DNA from 2 places in the Pseudomonas sp. NPDC099000 genome. Region 1 is predicted to be linked to the other one. Evidence: riboswitches for the same ligand, from Rfam matches in the RefSeq annotation. Region 1 holds a riboswitch; the other holds the start of a gene.
What was found. Region 1 has a riboswitch for cobalamin ahead of cobO (cob(I)yrinic acid a,c-diamide adenosyltransferase). Riboswitches for the same ligand answer to the same signal wherever they lie in the genome.
Positions count from the first base shown of each region.

Region 2: linked by a shared signal. The riboswitch ahead of ACIQV9_RS03510 (CbtB-domain containing protein) and the one ahead of cobO (cob(I)yrinic acid a,c-diamide adenosyltransferase) in region 1 are both predicted to bind cobalamin.

Region 1 covers NZ_JBIWAF010000006.1:260,203-263,405, reverse strand. Annotated here, with positions in the region: gene ACIQV9_RS10905 (PQQ-dependent sugar dehydrogenase) at 1-684, opposite strand, end outside; gene ACIQV9_RS10900 (hypothetical protein) at 752-1,336, opposite strand; cobalamin riboswitch at 1,494-1,729, shown strand; gene cobO (cob(I)yrinic acid a,c-diamide adenosyltransferase) at 1,810-2,421, shown strand; gene ACIQV9_RS10890 (cobyrinate a,c-diamide synthase) at 2,432-3,203, shown strand, end outside.
Region 2 covers NZ_JBIWAF010000002.1:279,218-282,420, reverse strand. Annotated here, with positions in the region: gene cobM (precorrin-4 C(11)-methyltransferase) at 1-277, opposite strand, end outside; gene ACIQV9_RS03520 (cobalamin biosynthesis protein) at 375-788, opposite strand; gene ACIQV9_RS03515 (CbtA family protein) at 785-1,489, opposite strand; gene ACIQV9_RS03510 (CbtB-domain containing protein) at 1,501-1,692, opposite strand; cobalamin riboswitch at 1,811-2,039, opposite strand; cobalamin riboswitch at 2,217-2,433, shown strand; gene cobW (cobalamin biosynthesis protein CobW) at 2,531-3,203, shown strand, end outside.

The DNA of each region.
Region 1 (3,203 bases):
GCCGACATTGCTGTTGGAGCCGACCGTGACGTACAGCTTGCTCCCGTCCTTGCTGGCGATGACGTTTTTGGTCCAGTGGTGATTCAGCGTGCCGCCGGGCAGGTCGACCACCTTGATTGGCTGCGACTTGATCGCGGTGTCGCCATTTTCATAGTGAAAGCGCAGCAGACGGTCGGTGTCGGCGACGTACAGGTCATTGCCGACGAGGGTCATGCCGAAGGGCGAATTGAGGTTTTCCAGAAACACCGTGCGGGTTTCGGCGATGCCGTCGTGGTCCTTGTCCCGCAGCAGCGTGATGCGATTCGGGCTGGGGACGCCGGCGCCGGCACGGCCCATGACTTTCTTCATGACCCAGCCTTTAACGCCTTTGCCGTCATCGGGTTTCGGTGGCGCGTTGGTTTCCGCCACCAGCACATCGCCGTTGGGCAGCACGTAGAGCCAGCGCGGGTGATCGAGCCCTTCGGCAAATGCCGCCACCTGAGTGCCCGCCGCGGCGGTGGGTTTCGCACCGTCCGGCCAGCCGATCGCCGGGGCGATATTCACCGTCGGGATCAGGGTCTTGTTCGGTTCGGGCAGCTTGGGTGACGGGCCGGTGCCGTCGGAGACTTGCAAGCTGGAGGTTTCACCGCAAGCGGCGAGCCCTCCGGCGAGCGCGATGACGAGAACGAGCTGGGGCTTACGCATGCTGGACTTCCCTATGAATGCATTGACTTAATCATAGAGAAGCTTAGACGCGCGATGGTTCAAACGGTCAGCCGCGGGCTTCCTTTAGCAGGACCGCGATGCCGGGGTGATAGTTGCCGGCTTCGTTGCGCAACTTGCGGTAGGCGTATGGGAAATACCAGGCCACGGCGCAGCTGTGTTCCTTTTGCAGGTCGTCGACCATGTCCTGGAGTTCTTCCGGTGTCGCGCTCTGCTGGGCTTTTTGTGGTGCAACGAACAAGCAGCCGAGTTTCAGGTCGCTGGAATAGCTGATGCGTTTGGCGTCGCCGGTGATGTCCTGCAGCGCCTGGGTCAGGTTCAGGCTATTGACCCGCGGCCAGCGTTGAGTGGCCTGGAGGTAGGCGCGTTCTTCAGCGGTGGCGATAAACAGGTCGGCGCGGCTGTTGCGTTCACCTTCTTCGTTCTGCTTGCGCGTCGGTGTTTGTTGCAGCGTGACCATTTCCGCCATCCAGGCTGCGGCGGAGAGCAGGCCAAGGTTGGCTTTTTCGTCGTACCAATAAGGCGTGTCGTTATCGCCGCGCACCGCATTGTAGCGGTCGATACAGTCAAACCAGCGTTCCAGCACCGGTCGCAGGAATTCCAGCTTCGGATTGCTGATGATCATGCCTTGCATGTTGCTCACCCTTGTAATTGTGATGTTGGGTTTGTGGCGCTTTGATATCACTGCTGACAGTGTGGTGCAAGTTGGGAGGGTCAGTAAATTGACCGGCGGCAGTATATCGCCCGCCCGGGCTTTGTCTTCAATTGACGCTCCACCCCCAACCCTCTAACCTTCGCGGCTTGTTTCAGGTGCTCTGTGGCGATGGCCGACAGAGTGAAACAGGGAAGCCGGTGAGTGACTATCTTCACGCGACGAAACGTCACGATCCCGGCGCTGCCCCCGCAACGGTAAATGAGTGAAAGCTGCGCCTTGAGCCACTGTGTCGACTGTCGACATGGGAAGGCGCGCAGTCAGGCCTTGCGCCGCTCATGAGCCCGGAGACCGGCCTGATTCATCCAACGGCATCACGGTGGGCGATGCCAGGCTTCTTGCCGTCTATTCTTGTGCCTGCCCGCCGTTATCCAGCCTCAACGGAGAGCTCCCCCATGACTGATACCCCCGATCGTGACGAACGCCATTTGGCGCGCATGCAACGCAAAAAAGCCGTGATCGACGAACGCATCGCCAACTCGCCGAATGAGTGCGGCCTGCTGCTGGTGCTGACCGGCAACGGCAAAGGCAAGAGCAGCTCGGCCTTTGGCATGCTCGCCCGGTCCATGGGCCACGGCATGCAGTGCGGCGTGGTGCAGTTCATCAAGGGGCGCAACAGCACCGGCGAAGAGCTGTTCTTCCGGCGCTTCCCGGAGCAGGTGCGTTTTCATGTGATGGGCGAGGGCTTCACCTGGGAAACCCAGGACCGCCAGCGCGACATCGCCGCCGCCGAAGCCGCGTGGGCGGTGTCCCAGGAACTGCTGCGTGACCCGTCGATCGGTCTGGTGGTGCTGGATGAGTTGAACATCGCCCTCAAGCACGGCTACCTCGATCTGGATCAGGTTCTCAGTGATTTGCAGGCGCGTCCGCCGATGCAACATGTGGTGGTCACCGGTCGCGGTGCCAAGCCGGAAATGATTGAACTGGCCGACACGGTCACCGAAATGGGCGTGATCAAGCACGCGTTCCAGGCCGGGATCAAAGCGCAAAAAGGCGTCGAATTGTGAGCTGCACTTTATGAATAGCCATCGTCAATGCCCGGCGGTATTGATTGCCGCGCCGGCCTCCGGTCAGGGCAAGACCACCGTCACTGCCGCGCTGGCCCGTTTGCACCGCAATCAGGGGCGCAAGGTCCGCGTGTTCAAATGCGGCCCGGACTTTCTCGACCCGATGATTCTCGAGCGCGCCAGCGGTGCGCCGGTGTATCAACTGGACATGTGGATGGTCGGCGAGCAGGAAAGTCGTCGTCTGTTGTGGGAAGCCGCCGGTGAGGCCGACCTGATCCTCATCGAAGGCGTCATGGGCCTGTTCGACGGCACGCCGTCCAGCGCCGACCTGGCGCGGCACTTCGGTGTGCCGGTGCTCGGCGTGATCGACGGCACGGCGATGGCGCAGACCTTTGGTGCGCTGGCGCTGGGGTTGGCGAAATATCAGCCGGACTTGCCGTTTGCCGGTGTGCTGGCCAACCGAGTGGGCACGCTGCGTCATGCGCAATTGCTCGAAGGCAGCCTGACTGAAGGCTTGCGCTGGTACGGCGCCTTGTCGCGGGAGATCGGGATCGAATTGCCGAGTCGGCATCTGGGTCTGGTCCAGGCCAGCGAGTTGAATGATCTTGATCTGCGCCTCGATGCGGCAGCCGAATCGCTGGCCAGCAGTTGCGATGTGGCGTTGCCGCCCGCCGTGGAATTCGCCGGGCCCGATGTGATTGCCGCCGAGCCTTTGCTTAAAGGCATCCGAATCGCCGTGGCCCGTGATGAAGCGTTTGCCTTCACCTACGGCGCGAGCCTGG
Region 2 (3,203 bases), on a different contig from region 1:
TCTGCTCGCCAATCGCCCCGTAAAGACTCGGATCCCCCGAATGCACCCGCGCAACGTCCTGGCCGTTGGCATGGGCGGTCTTGATCAGTTCGATGATCTGCTCCAGGTGCAATTCGGCGCTGTTGACCACCTGTTCGGCACAATGGCCATCGAGCACGGCGGCGGGCACCAGGGAACCTGCGTAGATGATTACCGGGCAACTGCGAATCAGCCGTTGGCCTTTGACGGTGATCAGTTCCGGGTCGCCGGGACCTGCGCCAATGAAGTAGACGGTCATCGTCCGTTCCTTTGAATAAAGAGTCTGTTAGAAAAAGGGCTGGGCAAGGCTTCAGATGAAGATTGCTCATGATCGAAGGCGGGGATTATCGAGGATCTTACGCAACGCAGGCCAATGCCAGGGTGGCCTGGGCATATTTTTGTCGCGAAATCAGCAGTTTTGCCGGTGCCTTGGCCAAGTGTTCGGCCAGGGCCAGGGCGGCACTTTCCGCGACGCCGTAGCAGCCGGTGCGTTCGAACGCGATGTCCGAATGATGGCTGAGTTGCGGTTTGTAGCCTTTCAATTGCTCACTGCTGAAATACATCAGTGGCAAGCCGAGTTGTTCGGCGAGTTCGATCAGGCCAGGTTCATCACGCTTCAGGTCGATACTGGCCAAGGCCTGGATCTGGTGAAGTTCGATTTGATTAGCCTGCAATGCCTGATCGATCAACGCCCGCAGCGTGCTGGCGGGGCAGCCGCGCTGGCAGCCCAGGCCGACGACTAGAGTCGGCGCTGTGCGGGAATCCTTCATGCGTCGTATTGGCCATCGCTTTTGCGGCGGAACAACCAGGCGCTGATCAGGCCCAGGGCCAGCCAGAACGCGACGTTGGTCAGCTGCGACGCGATTTTGAACTGCGCTTCCAGCGCTTGCGGAGCGAGCATCGAGTGCACTTCCGGTTGCGGCGCGCCGATCACGTGCGGAACGGCGAGAATCGCCACGCCGAGGATCTTCATCAGCCAGTGACGGCTGAACACGATCAAGGCGATGCCGACAGCCGTGGAGGCGGCCGTGCCAATCCACCAGAGTTGCCGTTGGGCCAGATCGGCCGCGGCAGTGCCCGGCAGTTCAGGCGGCAGGCCGAGGGTCGGCGCCAGCACGAAGGTCGCGTAGCCGGCCAGGCCCCAGAGCAAGCCCTGAGAGGTTTTGGTCGGTGCACGCAAGGTGTAGAGACCGGCGAGCATCAGGGCGAAACCGACGGCTACCACCAGGTTGCCACCCGTGGTCGACAGCACGCGCTGCCAGCCGTCTTCCGGTTCCCAGGCTTCGGCGTCGTGAGTGTGAGCGGCGACACCGGCGGCGTGTTCGTGAACTTCAGCAGCGACCGGCTCGGATTTTTCGTAGGTTTCGGCCTGCAGAATCAGCGGCGAGACCCAGAAACTTTGCAGCAGGGTCAGCAACAGGGCGGCCAGCAAACCGCTGAAACCTGCGGTTTGCGCGATACGCTTGATCATGTCGGCAGGTCTCAATGGCACGGGAAGGCGGAGCTGTGACGGGTATCGTGCGCGGCATTGTGCACCGCTTCGATGTGCGAGAAACCGGCGAAATAGACGAGGCACGCGCCAAGAATCGACGCACACACGGCGGCGGTCAGGCGTTGGCTCAGGGTTGTGGTGGTGCTGGCGGTGCTGTGGCCGGTACTGCTGATGATCGACATGGCGCTTCCCTCTGGTCTGTCAGCGGGTGAATAGAGCGCATGGAAGACCCCTGCGAGTCGGGCGCGCAGAGGTTCAAACAGCGCCCGCCCACCGCGGGTTTGTTATTCAGTGACGTAAGGGTCACTTTGTGTTGCGGGCCGGTCTCCGGGCTCACGAGGGGCGCTGGCTTTCGCCTGAACCTGCAAGCATCACCTTCCCATGCCGAACTGCTGGCACAGTGGATCTGACGCTTCGCTCGCTTACCGTTGCGGGGGCAGCACCGGACTGACATGGCTTTGAGTAAAGCACATGATTCACCGGTTTCCCGTTTCACCCTGTGAAGGGCACCCGTAACAAGGCGTGTAGGAGAGCATGGGCGGGGGTTTGGCGTCAATTGGCATGGGTTCTCATCTCGATACCGAGGCGAATTCTTCGCGGGCAAGCCTCGCTCCTACAAAAGCACCGCCGTCCCGTAGGAGCGAGGCTTGCCCGCGAAGGGGCCGGTGAGGGCACCACAAGACATTGACCCGCCCCCACACGATGCGTAGCCTTGCGCTTTCGAGGTTCTTCGGCGTCTGCCGAAGCTAAGAAGGGAACGCGGTCGATGCCGCGGCTGCCCCCGCAACTGTGAACGGTGATGTTCGCTGCCACGCCACTGCAAACCCTGTCCAGCGGGTTCGCGGGAAGGCGCAGTGAATGCCAGGTCCATCAAGACCGGCACACCGTCAGCCAGGAGACCTGCCTCGACACAGATTCTCACTACAACCGGGCGGGGTGATCCGGTGGCGAACTCTTCCGCGCGCGTCCGTCGCTGCGATTGTCGTCCCGTATGCCCGCCACCTTGCCAAAGGGCATCCGATGAAAACACTGGCCAAACTTCCCGTCACCATCGTTACCGGCTTCCTCGGCTCGGGTAAAACCACCTTGCTGCGGCACATGCTCGACAACGCTCAGGGCCGTCGCATTGCGGTGATCGTCAACGAGTTCGGCGAGCTGGGCATCGACGGCGAAATCCTCAAGCAGTGCTCCATCGGTTGCACCGAAGAAGAAGCCAACGGCCGCGTCTACGAACTGGCCAACGGCTGCCTGTGCTGCACCGTCCAGGAAGAATTCTTCCCGGTGATGCGCGAACTCGTCGCCCGTCGCGGCGACCTTGATCACATCCTGATCGAAACCTCCGGTCTGGCCCTGCCAAAGCCGTTGGTTCAAGCCTTCCAGTGGCCGGAAATCCGCAGCGCCTGCACCGTTGACGCGGTCATCACCGTGGTCGACAGCCCGGCCGTTGCCGCCGGCACCTTCGCGGCTTTCCCGGACCAGGTCGATGCCCAGCGCAAACTCGACCCGAACCTGGACCACGAGTCGCCGCTGCACGAACTGTTCGCCGACCAACTGGCCAGCGCCGACCTGGTGATCCTCAACAAGGCCGACCTGATCAGCCCTGAAGACCTGGCCCGCGTGCGCCTGGAAGTCGCCGAAGAACTGCCGCCCGCCGTCAAAGTCATCGAAGCCAGCAGCGGCCGCGTGCCACTGG